DNA from 4 places in the Rhizobium sp. BR 250 genome. Region 3 is predicted to be linked to each of the others. Evidence: predicted binding sites of a transcription regulator. Region 3 holds the regulator's gene; each other region holds the start of a gene.
What was found. The regulator LexA, encoded in region 3, represses DNA repair genes until DNA is damaged. The targets are predictions, from matches to a motif close to TGTTCNNNNTGTGTTCNG.
Positions count from the first base shown of each region.

Region 1: a site for LexA is predicted at 2,724-2,741, ahead of QD336_RS04190 (energy-coupling factor ABC transporter ATP-binding protein). Genes of this name have one in related genera too.
Region 2: a site for LexA is predicted at 1,700-1,717, ahead of QD336_RS04340 (PA0069 family radical SAM protein). Genes of this name have one in related genera too.
Region 4: a site for LexA is predicted at 3,355-3,372, ahead of QD336_RS07755 (ATP-dependent helicase). Genes of this name have one in related genera too.

Region 1 covers NZ_JARWKW010000002.1:228,555-233,223, forward strand. Annotated here, with positions in the region: gene aroC (chorismate synthase) at 1-120, shown strand, start outside; gene ribB (3,4-dihydroxy-2-butanone-4-phosphate synthase) at 132-1,232, shown strand; gene QD336_RS04185 (winged helix-turn-helix domain-containing protein) at 1,494-2,687, opposite strand; gene QD336_RS04190 (energy-coupling factor ABC transporter ATP-binding protein) at 2,967-3,647, shown strand; gene QD336_RS04195 (energy-coupling factor transporter transmembrane component T family protein) at 3,644-4,276, shown strand; gene QD336_RS04200 (biotin transporter BioY) at 4,282-4,669, shown strand, end outside.
Region 2 covers NZ_JARWKW010000002.1:256,598-261,266, reverse strand. Annotated here, with positions in the region: gene rnhB (ribonuclease HII) at 1-96, opposite strand, end outside; gene QD336_RS04340 (PA0069 family radical SAM protein) at 427-1,584, opposite strand; gene QD336_RS04335 (glycosyltransferase family protein) at 1,871-2,389, shown strand; gene QD336_RS04330 (glycoside hydrolase family 75 protein) at 2,540-3,391, shown strand; gene QD336_RS04325 (FAD-binding oxidoreductase) at 3,489-4,669, opposite strand, start outside.
Region 3 covers NZ_JARWKW010000001.1:419,684-424,352, reverse strand. Annotated here, with positions in the region: gene QD336_RS02125 (glutathione S-transferase family protein) at 1-672, opposite strand, end outside; gene QD336_RS02120 (hypothetical protein) at 767-1,006, shown strand; gene lexA (transcriptional repressor LexA) at 1,102-1,824, opposite strand; gene QD336_RS02110 (TRAP transporter large permease subunit) at 2,072-3,331, opposite strand; gene QD336_RS02105 (TRAP transporter small permease) at 3,328-3,861, opposite strand; gene QD336_RS02100 (TRAP transporter substrate-binding protein) at 3,982-4,669, opposite strand, start outside.
Region 4 covers NZ_JARWKW010000004.1:66,997-71,665, forward strand. Annotated here, with positions in the region: gene QD336_RS07740 (efflux RND transporter permease subunit) at 1-1,516, opposite strand, end outside; gene QD336_RS07745 (efflux RND transporter periplasmic adaptor subunit) at 1,513-2,676, opposite strand; gene QD336_RS07750 (carboxymuconolactone decarboxylase family protein) at 2,901-3,311, shown strand; gene QD336_RS07755 (ATP-dependent helicase) at 3,414-4,669, shown strand, end outside.

The DNA of each region.
Region 1 (4,669 bases), on a different contig from region 3:
AAGGGCCGCCACGACCCCTGCGTCGGCATTCGCGCCGTGCCGATCGGTGAAGCGATGGTCGCCTGCACCGTTGCCGACCATTACCTGAGAGACCGTGGCCAGACCGGCCGACTGAAATAAGGGGGACCACCATGGCTTACGACCAGAAACGCGTCGTCGACGCCATCCGCGCTTTCGAAGCCGGCGAAATCGTTGTCGTGACCGATGATGACGACCGCGAGAACGAAGGTGACCTGATCATTTCGGCGGTGCATTGCACGGCGGAAAAGATGGCCTTCATCGTGCGCCACACCTCCGGCATCGTCTGCGCGCCCATGCCGCGCGAAGAAGCCAAGCGGCTGAACCTCAATGCCATGGTGGCGGAAAATGACAGCGCCCATACGACGGCCTTCACCGTCAGCGTCGATTTCAAGCACGGCACCACGACAGGCATTTCCGCCGATGACCGCACCCTGACGGTGCGCAATCTCGCCAACCCGAATGTCGGCGCTGCCGATTTCACCCGGCCGGGCCATATTTTCCCGCTGATCGCCCGCGAAGGCGGCGTGTTGATGCGCTCCGGCCATACGGAAGCGGCGGTCGACCTCTGCAAGCTCGCCGGCCTGCCGCCGATCGGCGTCATCTGCGAACTCGTCAATGATGATGGCACCGTGACGCGCGGACCGCAGGTCTCCGCCTTTGCGGAAAAGCACCAGCTCAAGCAGGTCTCCGTCGCCGATCTCATCGCCTATCGCCAGCGTAAGGAAACGCTGGTGGAACTGGAATCCTCCTTCACCATCGAAACGCCCTTCGGCCCTGCCAAGGCGCACACCTATTCCCTGCCCTGGGATCCGATGCAGCATATGGCGGTGATCTTCGGCGACATTCGCGACGGCATCGACATTCCCGTGCGCCTGCATCCGGAAAACGTGGCCGACGACGTGTTCGGCGATCGCCAGCCGGTGCGGCATTACATGCAGAAAATCGCCGAGGAAGGCCGCGGCGTCATCGTTTATCTGCGCGAAGGCTCCGTCGGCGTTGGCCAGGTGGCCGGACGCCGCAAGGCACGCGATCCCGATGAGGCCCATGCGCAGGCCCGTTCGCGCGAGAATGAATGGCTGGAAATCGGCCTCGGCGCACAGATCCTGAAAGACCTCGGCATCAGCTCCATCAAGCTGATGACCACCCGCGAGCGCCATTATGTCGGCCTCGAAGGGTTCGGCATCAAGATTTCTGCGACGGATATCGGGTGATTTCTAAGCTTCACTGAGGACGAGCATCAATCCGCCCGTCGGTGAATATGAAGCGATCGGGTACCGCTTGTTTCTTCTCCCCGAGGGGGAGAAGTCCGCGGCAGCGGGATCAGGGGGCGCGGTCAGCGATAGATCGCAAGCTGCCCCCTCATCCGACCCTTCGGGCCACCTTCTCCCCGGCGGGGAGAAGAAATATGCCGCCAATGCCGTGCTCTCGTCCTGACTCAAGGGCTGGGATGACGTTGCGATAGAGCGACCGCCCTACTCCTCCCGCCACCCCTCCAGATAAGTCACGCTCTCCACTCCCGTAAACTTCGCAAGCCGCGACAGTTCCGCGTCGAGCTTCTCCAGCCGTCCGGCGGAGGCGCGCACACCGGGCTCCAGCCACAGGCGACGCACATCCAGCGTGCTGCGCTTGCGGTCCGCCTTCATGTCGATGCGGCCGATCAGCCGGTCGCCTTCCAGAAGCGGGAAAACATAATAGCCATATTGCCGCTTCGGCTCCGGCACGAAGACCTCGATGCGGTAATAGAAACCGAACAGCCGTTCCGTGCGGTTGCGGTCACGCAACAGCGGATCAAACGGGCTCAGCACACGAACCCGGGCGGAGGGTTCCGGCACGTCGGAAAGGTCTGCGGTGAAACCGGCAAAGGCATAGGACGGGCGGGCACTCTCGCCATCGCTGGAGAGGAGCGAGACCTCACATAATTCACCGCGATGGTTCTTGACCCAGTCCCGCGCCTCCTGCGGGGTGACGAGATCAAAAAAGGCGGCGATTTCGCCGTGGGTGGCAAAACCCAGCCGCTTCAGCGCCTCGCGGCAGGCCCAGTCGACGAATTCGGCGTGCTCTACCTCGGTTTCGTGATGTTCGCCGGGAATGACCCGTTCGGCCAGATCATAGACCTTCTGGAAATTCACACGGCCGGCAATCGCCAGCTTGCCGGTGTGCCAGAGATATTCGAGTGCCGTCTTGGACGGATGCCAGTTCCACCAGCCTCCGGATTGATGCCCCTTCTCCTTCAGCTCCCGCGCCAGAACCGGGCCGGTGGCGGCAATGCGCTCCAGCGTTTCGCCGAAAGCCGCATCGAAACCCTCGCCGTGCCATTTGCGCCAGCGCTCCTGAATGATTGGCTCGCGGCGGCGGAAGCGGTGTTTCCAATAGGGGTAAAATTCCGTCGGCAGGATGGAAGCATCATGCGTCCAGTGCTCGAACAGCGCCCGGTCCTTTTCCAGCAGCGTGGTCAGATGGCCTCGCCTGTAGGTCTGGTTGCGGGAGAAGATGATCTGGTGGTGGGCGCGCTCCACCGTGCCGATGCTGTCCACCTGCACAAAACCGATATCGGTGATGAGCTGCAGCAGCCCGTCCTTGGAAAGCGCCTTGCCGGGCGGAGAGGAAAGCCCCTGCCGCGCCAGAAAAATCCGCCTTGCCGCTTCGTTCGAAACCTTGATCGTCATGGAGGGGAAGGTAGAACGGCTTTTTCGCGATTGCAATGTTCTTTTTTTGTTCTTTATTTCACTTCTGTTGATGATGGGATCGGGGTCATGCCCGCTGCTTCCCGTCATACCGGCCTTGAGCCGGTATCCAGCCAGCCCAAGTCCCTGGGTTGAAAAGACGCTTTCCGCCGCGTCGACGCGCGTCGGCTGGATCCCGGCTCAAGGCCGGGATGATGAAAGCAGTGCGGTTCGCTCTAGGAAATCGTTGCGCCGTGGATTATGCGAGAAAGCATGGAAAACTTGGGAATCCGTTTCGACGCCGCAGGTGTCGCCTTCGAGGGCCGGCAGGCCTTGCGGCCATTGTCTCTGACGCTGACGGAGAAGCGCATCGGCGTGATCGGCCTCAACGGCTCGGGCAAGACCACCTTCGCGCGGCTGATCAACGGGCTGACGAAGCCGAACGAGGGTAAGGTGTCGGTCAACGGGCTCGACACCGTGAAAGACGCAAAAGCGGTCCTCCAGACGGTCGGTTTCATCTTCCAGAATCCGCAGCACCAGATCATCCTGCCGATCGTGCGGGACGATATCGCCTTCGGCCTCAAGCGGCTTGGCATCGGCAAGGGGGAAACCGAAAGTCGCGTGAAGGCCGTTCTTGCCCGGCTCGCTATTTCCCATCTCGAGGAACGGCGCGCGCATGAGCTTTCCGGCGGCGAACTGCAGCTTGCGGCGCTGGCGGCCCTGCTGGTTACCGAACCGCAAATCCTCATTCTCGATGAGCCGACTAATCAGCTTGATCTCAAAAACCGGGCAATCGTCGAGAAAACCATGGCCGCGCTGTCGCAGTCGCTGATCGTCATCACCCACGACCTGCCGCTGCTTCAAGGTTTTGACCGCGTGCTGGTTTTCCACGAGGGCGCCCTGATTGCCGACGCCGGCCCCGAAGAAGCGGTCGCGCGGTATCTCGCGGCGGTGTCGCGATGAAATCGCTGCATGTGGAAGGCACCGGCTGGCTCTACCGCGTCTCGCCGCGCATCAAGCTCCTGACGCTCATGGGCTTCAGCATCGCGCTGTTCCTTACCCGTGACCTGCTGCTTCTGGGAAGCGCCGTGGGGCTCGCTGCCCTCATCCTGCGTGAGACGCGGCTTTCTTTCCGCGAAATCGGTCTGCGGCTGCGGCCGGTGATGCTGACCATCCTCCTTGTTGCCGCCTTCAGCTATCTGCTGCTGCCGGCCCAGGATGCGAGCGTCAATCTTCTGCGGCTCACGGCGCTTGCGTTTCTCGCCACCGCCGTCACCATCACCGTCAGCATTTCGCAATTCATGGATGAGATTACCCGTGCCGCGGCACCGCTCGAAAGGCTGGGGCTGGTGAAAGCCGCCGATATCGGGCTTGCGGTCGGGCTCGTCGTGCGCTTCGTGCCGGAGATCGTCAACCGTTACCATGCGGTGCGCGACGCACACCGGGCGCGCGGCCTGCCCGTGCGGATGGCCACCATCATCGTGCCGCTCGTCATTATGACGTTGAAGGATGCCGATGCCATTGCCGACGCCATTGACGCGCGCGGTTTCAGAGGCCAAAGCTTGGCGCCAGACAACCATCCGGAGTTTTGAGCGCCATGACGACCCGCGACCTTGTGCTGATTTCGCTGTTTTCCGCCATCATCATCGCACTCGGGCTTCTGCCGCCGATCACCCTCGGTTTCATTCCGGTGCCGATCACCGCGCAGTCGCTCGGCGTCATGCTGGCCGGTGTCGTGCTGGGGGCAAAACGCGGCACGCTCGCGGTTCTGCTGACGATCCTGATCGCCGCCATCGGCCTGCCGGTGCTCTCGGGCGGACGCGGCGGCCTTTCCATCTTCACCACACCGACGACGGGCTTCCTGATCGGCTGGATCGCGGCCGTTTTCGTGACGGGCTTTCTCTCGGAAAAATTCGTCCATCGCGGCCAGTCGGCTTTGGCGCAGGGCGTCGGTTTCTTCGTCGCCAGCCTGATTGGCGGCGTCG
Region 2 (4,669 bases), on a different contig from region 3:
GCCCTTCTTTTTCGCTTCCAGTTCGAAGGAAAAATCCGGACCGGTATCGGCAAGATCGAAAAGGGCAGGAGAATCGGGTGTGGCGGTGCGTTTCATGCGGCGAAACTCGCATACACACCCGATCTCCTGCAAGCCCCCGGAAGCGGGCGATGACAGGCGCGGGGAGCCGGGGTCAAGGGGCGTGGCTCACCGTGCCCCTCAGGTCATCATGACCTTTGATCCTCCAACGGGGCGGCGGAGGAAAAATGATCGCACGCGAGGCGGCGGTTCCGGGGGCAATGTCCGGCGAGCCAGGGAAAACCCGCCGGGCATTTCGTCGAGAGCGTGGTCGGCCAAAACGAAGGGCCGCGCTTCTCATAATGTTCTTCCCGATATCGGCACGCCGATGCGGCGGTTTCGATCAGGGAGCGCTTTCCGTGCCCGTTTTCAAAGCAGCGACAATTGTACGCCGGCACCGCCCGGCGGCACGAAGAGATCGTCACGCAGGTGAATGCCGCGGCGAATAAGGCCGAGCCTTTTGGTCGCCATCTCGAAACGCCGGCCGATCTGCCAGGCATAGGGGCCGGCGCCCTTCATGCGCTTGCCGAATTCCGCGTCGTAATCCTTGCCATCACGCATGGAGCGCACCAGCGACATGACATGGCGGTAACGGTCCGGATAGTTGCGCAGCAACCAGTCGCGAAAGAGCGGGCTCACCTCCAGCGGCAGGCGCAGCAGCACGTAGGAAGCTTCGGTGGCGCCCGCTGCCTTGCCGGCCTCGAGAATGCGTTCGATCTCATGATCATTGAGGGCGGGAATGATGGGCGCCATCATCACGGCGACCGGGATGCCGGCTTCCGTCAGCGCCTTGACCGACTCCAGCCGCTTCTCCGGCGTTGCGGCGCGCGGTTCCATGTTGCGCGCGAGTTTCCGGTCCAGTGTGGTTACGGAAATGCCGACCTTGGCGAGGCCCTTTTTGGCCATGGGCGCCAGAATGTCGATATCCCGCTTGATCAGCGCCGATTTGGTGACGATGGCGACAGGGTGATCGGCCTTGGCTAGCACTTCCAGTATCTGCCGCATGATGCGCCATTCACGCTCGATCGGCTGATAGGGATCGGTATTGGTGCCGATGGCGATCACCCGCGGCTTGTAGCCGGGCTTTGCCAGCTCCCGTTCCAGAAGCTTTGCCGCATCCGGCTTGGCGAAGAGTTTCGATTCGAAATCGAGCCCGGCCGAAAGCCCCATATAACTGTGTGTGGGGCGGGCGAAACAATAGATGCAGCCATGCTCGCAGCCGCGATAGGGATTGATGGAGCGGTCGAACGGGATATCGGGCGATTCGTTGCGGGTGATGATGCTGCGCGGCTTTTCCACCTGCACCTCGGTGCGGAATTCCGGCATGTCTTCGAGCGTCTGCCAGCCATCGTCGAAAACCTCGTGCTGCAAGGTCTCGAAGCGCCCGTCCGGGTTCAGCCCGGCGCCCCTGCCACGACGACGGTCGATCTCGATGCGCAGGCCGGATGCATCGGCGAGCGCATTGGCAATATCCGGCATATGGCTCGGCTGGAAGGCAGCCTGCCCCGAAAGCGTATGGTTTCTCATCTGGATGCTCCCAGGACGCTGCACACCCATCGAGGCACGCTCAACGCCCTAAACCGTTTCCATGCGGACCGGCGTTTCCTCGCCGTCCGAATGATTAAATTCCTACATCAGGAATGAGAACAATACAAGAACAAAATTGTGAATTCGTGACATGCCGCACAGCCTGCGGCGAAGATGGCGGGCTCCGGATCCTGTTTGAAGAAGGCCATGTTCGAATGGGTGGCGGTGGTTTTTACCGTGATGAGCGTAGTGGCAATTTATTGTGCGATGCGTTAGAGCTATGCCTATGTTGACAGTGATTATGGAATGCCGGGATCAGGAACCGGAACTGGCGCACACGCTGTCTGCGCTCGTCACCGGGGCCGTGGAAGGGCTGGTAAGCGATGTGGTGATCCTCGATCACGGTTCGCGCGATGGGTCGTCGCGCGTCGCCGATGCCGCCGGCTGCCGTTTTTATGGGCAGTGGGACATCGAGGAGATCGTGCAATCCGCCCGCGGCGGCTGGCTGCTGCTGATAGAGCCCGGCGCGCGCCCGCAGGCAGGCTGGATCGACGAGATTCTCGAATATGTGGCGATCTGCGCGCAGCCGGCCCGCTTTTCGCCGTCGCGTTATCATCGCCGCAATGTCTTTAGCCGCGTGCTGCGCCGCGTTCCGCCGCTGGAGCATGGATATCTTCTGCCGAAGAAACATGCCGTCTCGATCGCCAAATCGGGCATGGGCCTGACGCAGCTCGTCGGCGCGCAAAAGCCGCGCCGGCTGAATGCGGAAATGGTGCCCGCCTGGGCGCTGCGGGCCATGGCCTGAGGTCAGTGGCGCCTTTGGCGCATTGGTTCCCAATTTGCCAAAAGAGATGGTAGCCTAAGCGAACACTAAACTTAAGCGATACTATAAGATTATACTCGACTTATGAGGGAATAAAGAGCAGTCTCGACCCGTTTTCCAAAGGAGGGTCGCATGCTCTGTGAAGTCTCTAAATCTTCGATGCTTGTCACTGTTTTTTGCGGTTTCATTACCCTTGTCGCGCCGACGGCGGCGATGTCCCAGGCGGCATGTGGGGCCGGGGGGATCGTGTTTAAGAGCAGGGAACTCAAAGTCGATGCTGACGGTGCTCCGAATTCCTATCTCGTCGATGGCAAGGGGTTATCCTACACCTGCGATGGTGTGACGGCGGTCGGCTCCACGCCGAAGACGGATCCGGATCGCTGGCAGGATAAGTGCCGTGCAGCCTGGAAAAAAGCCGTCGCAACAGGTGATTACTCAAAAGTCAGAATTTTTGGATTTTCCAAAGACGAGAACAATAGACCGATCGTCCAGAAAGCTGGTGATCCCTTTCCTGGAAAAGCCTTCATCACGGAAACCTCCGTCCCGGTTCCAGACGGTCCTGTTGGAACACAGAGGCATTGGGTGGATGCCAACGAAATTCCCTACGTGGTTCTCTCCAGCAGCTTCGTGAGCAGGTATGGCGTGAAGGATGGCGATATAGCTGTCATCTATCGTCCGGCGACGGGAAAATTTGCCTATGCGGTTTATGGCGATGGCGGTGATCTTGGCGAGGCCTCGGTGCGGCTGCATCAGGATATCGGCAATAATCCGCTGGTGAACTATGGAGGCGTGATGCGCGCCAAGTCGGGGATCGCCGATAAGACCAGAAACGGGCCAGTCGCCATCTTAACCGTTATTTTCCCTGGTAAAACGACGCATCCGACGGTCGATGCAAAAAAGTGGCGAGAGGAAATTGCCGCCAAGGGGAAAGCCCAGTTTGAGCAATGGGGCGGCGTTAGAAAACTGGTGGAATGCGCCCGTTGAGGCGCCAGCTGCGGGTAAGTAAATGGGCGGCATGATGCCGCCCAAACACCCCGCCAGCGCAGGGAAGCCTGTATTTATCAGCTGCTCCGCTGAACTGTTACGACACCAGAACCTTGCCGGGGTTCATGATGCCCGCGGGGTCGAAGGCGTGCTTGATGCGATGCATCAGCTCCATTTCGATGCCGGGCCGGATGGCGGCCAGCTCATCGCGCTTCAACTGGCCAATGCCATGTTCGGCCGAAATGGAACCGCCGAGCGACAGCACGATGCCGTGCACGATCTCGTTCATGCCCCGCCAGCGGCCGAGGAATTCGGCCTTGTCCGCGCCCACCGGCTGGGAGATGTTGTAATGGATGTTGCCGTCGCCGAGGTGGCCGAAGGCGCAGACGCGGGCGCCGGGAATGGCGGCGAGAACCGCCTTTTCCGCCGTCGCCATGAATTCCGGTATTTTAGACACCGGAACGGAAACGTCGTGCTTGATTGATCCGCCTTCCGGCTTCTGCGCATCCGACATGCTTTCACGCATGTGCCACAGCGCCTGACGCTGGGCTTCGGAGGCAGCGATCACCGCATCTTCCACCAGCCCGGCCTCGAAACCGCGCTCCAGCAGCGATTGCATCATGGTGTCGGCCGTCTCGGCCGAATCGGAGGTGGAAATATCGATCAGCGTGTACCAGTCATGCGGCTGCTCCAGGGGATCGCGCACGCCGGGAATATGTCTGGCGGTGAATTCGACGCCGATTCGCGGCATGAGCTCGAAACCGGTCAGCGCCGTGCCGCAGAGATTGGAGGCCATTTCGAACAGCTTCAGCGCGTCTTCGGTGGAACGAAGACCGGCAAACGCGACCTGATGGCCAAGTGGCTTGGGGAACAGCTTCAGAACCGCGCCGGTGATGACACCCAGCGTGCCTTCGGAACCGATGAAGAGATCGCGCAGATCGTAACCCGTATTGTCCTTTTTCAGTCGGCGCAGCCCGTTCCAGATTTCGCCCGTGGGCAGCACCACTTCGAGCCCGAGGCAAAGCTGGCGCATATTGCCATAGGCAAGCACCGCCGTGCCGCCGGCATTGGTGGCGAGATTGCCGCCGATGCGGCAGGAACCCTGCGAACCGAGCGACAGCGGGAACATGCGCTCCACGGAATCGGCTGCCTTGTGGATGTCGTCGAGAATGCAGCCGGCATCCGCCACGATGGTGTTGGCAACGGGGTCGATGTCGCGGATGCGGTTCATGCGCTCCAGCGACAGGATGATATCGGTGCCGTCCGCGCGCGGCGTCT
Region 3 (4,669 bases):
CTTGACGCGCAGATCCGCGGTCAATTCGCCAATGCCGCCGACTTCCTCTTCATGGGGCAGATCGCGCCAGATTTCCTTCAACCCTGCTTCGTACCATTCGCGCATGGCCGGCAGGTCGAGCAGCCGGTCGCAATAGGTTTTGGCCGCCGGCGAGAGGTCGGCGCCGTAGGTCTGGAAACGGAATGCCACCGGGCAGAAGAAAGCATCGACCGCCGTGAATTTCTGACCGGCGAGAAAAGGTCCGCCGAATTTCGTGAGGCCTTCGTTCCACAGCGCATCGATGCGCTTTATATCGGCCGCAAGCCCGGCGTCGCCGCCCTTCGGCTTTACCCGGATGCCGACCGACATGGGATAGAGATTGCGCAGCGACGAGAAGCCCGCATGCATTTCACTCGCCGCCGAGCGCGACCAGGCCCTTGCCTGCTTGTCGCTCGCCCACACACCCTGATGTCTCTCGGCAAGATACTCGGCGATCGACAGCGTTTCCCAGATCGTCACGCCCTCATCGACAAGGCAGGGCACCTTTCCGGTCGGCGAAAAGCTGGAAAATGAGACGTCTTCGCCAAAGGGAACGAGTTTTTCATCAAAGGCGATGCCGAGCGTGCGCATCAATATCCAGGGCCGCAGCGACCATGAGGAATAGTTCTTGTTGGCGATATAAAGATCGTACATGGCATGTCTCCCCGATATGACGCGCATTTCTATACCGGCAATGCGGTCCGGAATATTGCAAATAATCCATGGCTTCCATAAGCCGGATTGATGAATGGCGGCCGGGCAGGGGAAAGAATTCCACACACATCACCACCTGGAGACGACCGAAAAGGTGCGAGGCGATTGGCTGCCCATGGCTCGCGAAGAAGGGAAATGCGCCTTTTCCGCGATTGCAGCCAGCGTCATTTTGCCGTTGCGCCTGCAGCGCAACCGAAACATCAAGCGTGAAAGCTGGAATTGCTCTTCGCAGGAAACGGCATGTCGATCCGACGGATGGTGCGTCCCCTCATGAACGCGGTAAACGCGCCGTTCCTCGGACCGGCGGCCATGCATCACAAGAGACCGTCCTCTCGCCATCGCGAAAGGGACGGGCTCGATATCACCCATTCAATGGTAACGGCGGATCAGTCCCACCAGCTTGCCCTGGATCTTCACCCGGTCCGGCCCGAAAATGCGGGTTTCATAAGCGGGGTTGGCCGCTTCAAGCGCAATGGAGGCACCCTTGCGGCGGAAACGCTTCAACGTCGCTTCTTCATCATCCACCAGCGCCACGACGATATCGCCCGGATTGGCAGTGTTGCCGTTGCGGATGATGACGGTGTCGCCATCAAAAATGCCGGCCTCGATCATCGAGTCGCCTTTGACTTCCAGAGCGTAATGTTCGCCCGAACCCAGCATGTCGACCGGCACGGCCACATCATGGGTGTTGTTCTGGATCGCGGAAATCGGCACACCGGCGGCAATGCGGCCCATGACCGGCACGGTGACCGCACCGCCGAGATCGTTGGCAGGCGCCTTGGGGGCGGGGGCAGGTTCCGGCGTCTTCGGCTTGCCGAGGCTGCCTTCGATGACGCTTGGCGAAAAGCCGCGTTGCGGCCTCGCACCCGGCGTGTAGGCCTCCGGCAATTTGATCACTTCCAGCGCTCGCGCCCTGTTAGGTAGCCGGCGAATAAATCCGCGCTCCTCGAGTGCGGTGATCAGCCGGTGGATGCCGGATTTGGAGGCAAGATCGAGTGCGTCCTTCATTTCATCGAAGGAGGGCGGCACGCCGGACTCTTTCATTCTTTCATGAATGAAGAGAAGCAATTCCTGCTGTTTGCGCGTGAGCATGAGGAAAACACCCTTGAGAATCGTCGTTGAAGTCGCGAAACAAATACAGAACGAACACTATATGTTCCATATGTGTTCCGCAATCCCCTAAAATTTCGTGAAGGGTGTATCGCAGATGGTGATTTGATCGTCGAAACCGTGAACAAAGCGGATTTGATTACTTAAGCGAGGTGTCTCGAACGCCAAAACCACCGGCCGGGGAGAATCGGCCGATGGTTTCCCTTAGCGTTTTGCTGCGGGCTGAATTTCAGTAGATCGTGAGCGCAGGAATGAAGCTGACCGCGATGAGAAGCAGCATCGCCATGGTGAAGAACGGCCACAATTCCTTCGTCGTCGCGCCGAGCGGTGCTCTGGCAATGGAGGACGAGATGAACAGCGTGGTGCCGATGGGCGGAGTGTAGAGCCCGATACCCAGATTGATCACCATCATCATGCCGAGCTGTACCCGGTCGAGCCCTATCATATCGGCCAGTGGCACGAAGATCGGTCCGAGCAGCAGGATCGAAGGCGGCAGATCGAGCGGCATGCCGATGATCAGCATCAGGATGTTCATCATGAGAATGATCAGGATCGGGTTCGAAATATTCTCTGCCACCCAGGTGGCGAAATGCTGGGGTGCCTGATCGAAGGTGAGGACCCAGCCCACCGCGGCACTTCCCATGATGACCAGCATGACGACGCCGGTTGCCGAGCCTGCCTCGACGAAATTGTCGCAGAAACGCTTCCACGTCAGATCGCGATAAAAGAAGATGCTGAGCACGAGCGAATAGACGACAGAAAGAACGGCGACTTCCGTTGGCGTTGCAAAGCCGAAACGCAGGCCGAGGATGATCAGGATCGGCAAAAGGATTGCCGGCAGGCTGCGGAACGCAAGGAGCGCCAGATCGCGCTTGCGGATACTTTCGTCACGCACCGCATAGCCCCGCCGCACAGCGATGGCCCAGCAAACGAAGATGAAACCCACCGCCATGAGCAGGCCCGGCAAAATGCCGGCGATGAACAGATTGGCGATGCTGACGCCGCTGACCAGCGAATAGAGGATCATCGGGATCGACGGTGGGATAAGCACGTCGATGACCGCCGAGGTGGCGTTGTTCGCCGCACACAGAGGGGCAGGGTAACCCTGACGCTTCTGCCATGGAATAAGCACTGAACCGAGCGCACTGGCATTGGCGACCGCCGAGCCAGAAACGCCGCCGAACACGACCGAAGAAATGACTGTCGTGGAAAGCGGGCCGCCGCGCCAGCGCTGCATGGCCTTGGAAGCGAGTTCCAGAAGCTGGGTTCCGAGTTTGCCGCCGAGCATCAGCGTGCCCGCGAGCATGAAGAATGGCAGCGCCAGCATGGGGAAGGATTGGGTCTGGTCGTAAACCTGCTGCGCCACGATCGAAAGCGGCACGTAACCGTTCCACAGCACGGCGACGCCCGCAGAGATGATCAGCGCATAGCCGACCGGAACCGCAATCATCATGAGAATACAAAATGCGATGATCATTACGATGGTCATAGCGGCATCTCCTCGGTTGCACCGTGCGGGCGGGCATGCCAGCCGCCGGAGAGAATGCGCAGGCTGGCCGTTGCGGTGGTGACCGAAACCAGTGCCGCGCCGAAGGCGATGGAATAATAGCCGATGCTGTTGGGCAGCTGCAGAACCGGGCTGATTTCCGCGCCGGCGATCTCGGCGACGACAAGCGCCTGCTGCGCGAGAATGATGAAGCTTGCGACAGTGACGAGATTGGCGAACAGCAGAACGCCCACCTTGCCGCGTTCGTCGAACTTGTCATAGATCCATTCCACCGCCATATGCGCGCCGCTCTGTGCGGCAAGGGTAATGCCGGCGACGATGAACCATGGAAATAGCATGGTCGGCAGTTCTTCCGCAAAATCCAGACCGCCGGATGTCGATAGATAGCGGACGATGACGTTTGCGGTCATGATGACCGTGAGCAGAATGCCGGATGCCACGATGATGATGCGGCAGAGGATGGCGATGAAACTGTCAACGCGATTGGCGGCGGACAAGGCTCCTTCGAGCATTGGCGCATCTCCTGAAAACTGAAACCGTATGAATGTCGGCGTGAGCGAGGCTCCCGCCGATCCTGTCGGTGGACATGAAGGCGAGGCCGGGCGGCATGAGCCGGCCCGGCATCCTGATCGTCAGCCCTTGGCGGCCTTTTCCAGCTCAGCGACGAAATCGCCGAAGGGCTTCTGTTTCCATGTCTCCAGAACCTGCGCGGTGGCCTTCGCGAAAGCGGCGTGGTCGATGTCTTCCACCACCTCGATAGCGGCATTGGCCTTGAAGGCGGCCAGCGATGCGCTTGCCTTTTCAGCCGAAAGTTTGCGTTGAAGCGCCCCGGCCTCCTTCGCAGCCGCCTTGACCGCTTCAAAATCCTTGCCCAGCCGCCCCTCGGCGAATTTGGACATCAGGAATGGCGTGGATTCCCATTTATGAGCGGTGAGGCTGATATGTTTGTTGACCTCGTAAAGCTTGGAGCTTTCGATGTTGACCAGAGGGTTTTCCTGCCCGTCCACAACGCCCTGCTGAAGCGCGATGTAAAGTTCGCCAAAGGCGATCTGAACCGTCGCCGCATCCAGCGCCTTGAAAATATCCATCGTCATCGGGTCGGCGGGCGTGCGGATTTTCAGGCCTGCAACATCCTGCGGCCTGGTGATGGCGTGTTTGGAATTGGAAACATGGCGGATGCCGTTATCCCACCAGTCAAGCGGCACGATGCCGACTTTCTGGAAGCGCGCATCGAGTGATGCGCCGACATCGCCCTCAAGCACCTTGATCGCCTGATCGGCATTGCTGAACAGGAAGGGCAGGCCGAGCGCCGCGAGTTCT
Region 4 (4,669 bases), on a different contig from region 3:
CTGTCGGTTCCTTCAGCCCCTGCTTCAACATGCGCGAGGCGAGCATCGGGCAGAGCGTCAGCGCCACGATCGAGGACAAGCCCACGGCGAAGGCGAGCACGAAACCGAATTCGCGGAACAGACCGCCAAGCTGGCCCGGCAGGAAGGAGAGCGGAATGAAGACGGCGGCTAGTGTGGCCGTCGTCGCGATGACGGCGAAGAAGACTTCCTGGGTGCCGAGAACCGCGGCGGCGCGCGGCCCCATGCCTTCCGCCCGGCGGCGCACGATATTTTCCAGAACCACGATGGCATCATCGACAACGAGACCCGTCGCCAGAACGATGGCGAGCAACGTCAGAATATTGACCGAGAAGCCGACCATGTAGATGGCAACGATGGTGCCGATCAGCGCCACCGGCATGGTGATTGCCGGAATGAGGGTGGCGCGCCAGTCACGCAGGAACAGATAAAGCACGACGACAACGATGATCGCCGAAAGACCGAGCGCCAGCTCCACTTCGTGCAGCGCGCCCTCGATAAAGACGGCATCGTCGCTGGTGACGACGACCTGCGTGCCTTTCGGCAGATTGGCCGTCATGGTGTCGACGACCGCTTTCACGCCGGTGGAAATATTGAGCGTGTTGGATTGCGCCTGGCGGATGATACCGAGACCGACGCCCTGCACGCCATTGGAGCGCAGCGAGGTGGATTCATCGTCCGCACCCAGCATGACGGTCGCCACGTCGCGAAGGCGGATATTGTTCTTGATGAGAAGGTTGGAGAAATCTTCCGGCTTCGTCAGGCTGGCCGTGGCGCGCACGACGATGTCCTGCGTCGTGCTTTTCAGCGATCCTGCCGGCACGTCCAGTGCGGCGCTGGCGAGCGCGTTGGAAACATCGGTCACCGTCAAACCACGGCTGGCGAGCGCAGCCTGGTTGAGATCGACGCGAAAAACCTTTTCCTGATCGCCGTAAAGCTCCACATCGGCAACGCCATCGACGGCGGCCAGGCGGTCGATGATTTCGTCATCCACCAGCTTGGTCAGATCCTCCATGCTGAGCGTGGACGAGGTGACGGCAAGGCGCATGATCGGCTGGCTGTCGGAATCCGCCTTGATGATTTGCGGTTCGTCGGCATCGTCCGGCAACTGGTCGGCGATGCGGCCGATGGCGTCGCGCACATCGTTCGCGGCCACGGCCATGTCGACATTGTCGCCGAATTCCATCGTCACGCGGCTGGTTCCGAATTGCGAATTGGACGCAATGGATTTGACACCGCTGACGCGGGCGACAGCGCCTTCGATGGTCTGCGTCACCTCCTGATCGATGGTTTCCGGAGCCGCCCCGTCATAGGTGGTTCTGACGCTGATCGATGGCCGGTCGACATCCGGCAATTCACGCACTTCAACGCCCACCAGCGCGGCAAGGCCGGCAACGACCAGCAGCGTGTTGAGAACCGCTGCCAGTATGGGCCGGCGCACGAAGAGTGCGGTGAAGGCGAGCTTCGAATCCTGACCGGAAGGCGGCTGCGTCGTCATTGGCTGGCAACCTCCTCCGATTTCGGCTGATTGCCGACACGGACCGCGCCGCCTTCCCTGACGCGCTGCAGGCCCTCGATCACCACCGGCTCGCCTTCCGCCAGCTCGGCCTTGACGAGAACCGCATCGGGATTGCGCTGCACGATCTGCACCCGCACCTTGTTCGAGCGGTTGTCGACGACGCGCCAGACATAGGCCCCTTCCGCATCCCATTGCACGGCGAGCGGATCGACCGAGGCATAGGTCTCCCCGGCAAAACGCATGGTAACACCGAAGGACATGCCGGCCCTGAGCTCGTCCTTCTCATTGCCGAACTTCGCCCGGATGCGGATGGTGCGGCTTGCCTCATCGACGCGGTTGTCGATTGCCTCGACCTCGCCCCTGAAGGTCTCGCCGGGGCGGGAAATGGAGGTCGCCTCCACCGACATGCCGAGTTTGATCGCAGTCACGAACCGTTCGGGCGCCCAGAAATTAACGAGAATCTCGGAGCGGTCGTCGATGCTGACGATGGTTGATTGTGTGGTGACGTTGTCGCCGATATTGGCGGCGACGATACCGGCCACGCCTTCGATGGGCGCGACGATATCGCGGCGCCTGAGGTTGAGTTCGGCGGTGCTCAGCGCAAGCTTGGCGGCCTCTTCGGCAATCTGTGCATCCAGCACATCGAGGCGGGAGACGGATTTCAGGTTCTTGTAGGAGTTGGATTTTTCAACGGCGCTGCGCAGCGAGACCTGCGCCTTGTCGCGCTCGATCACCTGCTCCTCGTCATCCAGCCGGGCGAGCACCTGCCCCTTCACGACGCGTGCGCCGGACGATGTGCGGATTTCCGAAAGCGTGCCGGAGGTCTGCGGCATGACGACGACCGACTGGATCGCCTCGCCATTGCCGATGGCATTCAGCCTGTCGTTGACCGTGCCTGTCTTTACCGGAGCGGTGACCACCAGCGTGGCATTGCCGTTACGGCGGTTGCCGCCGGCATTCTGGCCCGACGATGCGGGTGTCCCCGCGCCGGATGCGGCGAGTTCAATAGCACCGGCAGGCGTTTTGCCGAGCCCCATGCCGGCAAGCAGATTGCGGCCTTCGGACGAATAAACGCCCCAAAGACAGAGACCCGCCCCTACCACGGCAAGACTGACACCCACCTGTTTCCAGACCCGCATATATTTCTCCGGTCGATCATCGCAGCACAAAGCCGCCCCTGAAGCACTCACTTCGGAACATGCGCAGTATTCCCGCTCGTCTGAAACGAGGCAACGCACAAATCCGTTTCTTACGTAATTGTAATTTGTGATGGATTCTCGTCGAAGGCACGGCGAAGGCCATTTTTATCGCAAATATTCTTCAACGCGATAATCTGCCCCCGGAAAATGAGCCGGAGGAAGCCATGAGCACCGTAACGAAAACGCAAAATCCCGAAACCGATCCACGCGTCAAGGCCGTGTTCGATGATATCCGCACTACCCGCAAATCGGACTTCATCAACAATATGTGGCTCTACCTCGCCTTCGACCCCGAATTACTGGAAAAAACCTGGGCCGAGGTCAAGGAAGTGATGGCCACACCTTCGGCGCTCGATCCACTGGTGAAAGAAATGCTTTATATCGCGGTGTCCGTCACCAATGGCTGCTCCTATTGCGCCCATTCCCACACGGCGGCCGCAAAAGCCAAGGGCATGACCAGGGAACAGCACGCCGATCTGATGCGGGTGATCGCGCTCGCCGCCAGGACCAACCAGCTTGCGGTGGCGCTGCAAGTGCCCGTGGATGCCGCTTTCGACGCCGACAGGAAGGCATGAGCCTTAAAAAATGCCTTGGAATAGGCGTTTTGACGGTTGATACCGGAATAAAAGCAGAACACGGTTCTGGCCTTTATATCCCGAATCACTACATTGGGCCGCATGAGCAACAGTTTTGACGATATGCCGTTCTTCGATGAAGAACCCGTGGCGCCGCGCAGGGCGACGAACAATGCCGGTGCGGAAAGCAGCGGCGGGCTTGGCATTGCTGCCCGCGCCATGGCGGCGCGTGATCAGGCACGGCCCGCCCCCGAGTATCTTTCCGGTCTCAACCCGGAACAGCGCGAAGCCGTGGAAACGCTGGATGGCCCGGTTCTCGTCCTCGCCGGCGCCGGCACCGGCAAGACCCGCGTTCTGACGACCCGCATCGCCCATATAATTGCCACCGGTCGCGCCTACCCACGCGAGATTCTTGCCGTGACCTTCACCAACAAGGCCGCGCGCGAGATGAAGGAACGTATCGGCGTTCTGATTGGCGGCGCCGTCGAGGGCATGCCCTGGCTCGGCACCTTCCACTCCATCGGCGTCAAGCTGCTGCGCCGCCACGCCGAACTCATCGGCCTGAAATCGGATTTCACCATTCTCGATACCGACGATGTGGTGCGGCTGATCAAGCAGCTCATTCAGGCCGAAGGTCTGGATGACAAACGCTGGCCGGCCAAACAGTTCGCCGGCATGATCGACGGCTGGAAAAACAAGGGACTGACGCCGCCGGATATTCCGGAGGGTGACAGCCGTGCTTTCGCCAACGGCAAGGGCCGTGAGCTTTACGCCGCCTATCAGGCCCGGCTGAAAACGCTGAACGCCTGCGATTTCGGCGATCTTTTGCTGCATCCGATCAGCATCTTCCGCCGCCATACGGATATCCTGAAGGAGTATCACCAGAAGTTCCGTTATATTCTGGTGGACGAATATCAGGACACCAATACGGCGCAATATATGTGGCTGCGGCTGCTTGCCCAGCGCGCCAAGGGCGAACCGCAGAACGTCTGCTGCGTCGGTGACGACGATCAGTCAATCTATGGCTGGCGCGGCGCGGAAGTGGACAATATCCTCCGTTTCGACAAAGATTTCCCCGGCGCCAAGGTCATCAAGCTCGAACGCAACTATCGTTCCACCGAACATATTCTCGGTGCGGCCGGCCATCTGATCGCCCATAATGAGGGCCGTCTCGGCAAGACACTGTTCACCGAGCGCAGCAGCCCCGACGATGAAAAGGTCGTGGTGCATGCCGCCTGGGATTCCGAAGAAGAAGCCCGCGCGGTCGGCGAGGAGATCGAGCAGCTTCAGCGCAAGAACCACAAGCTGAACGATATGGCCATCCTCGTTCGCGCCTCCTTCCAGATGCGCGAATTCGA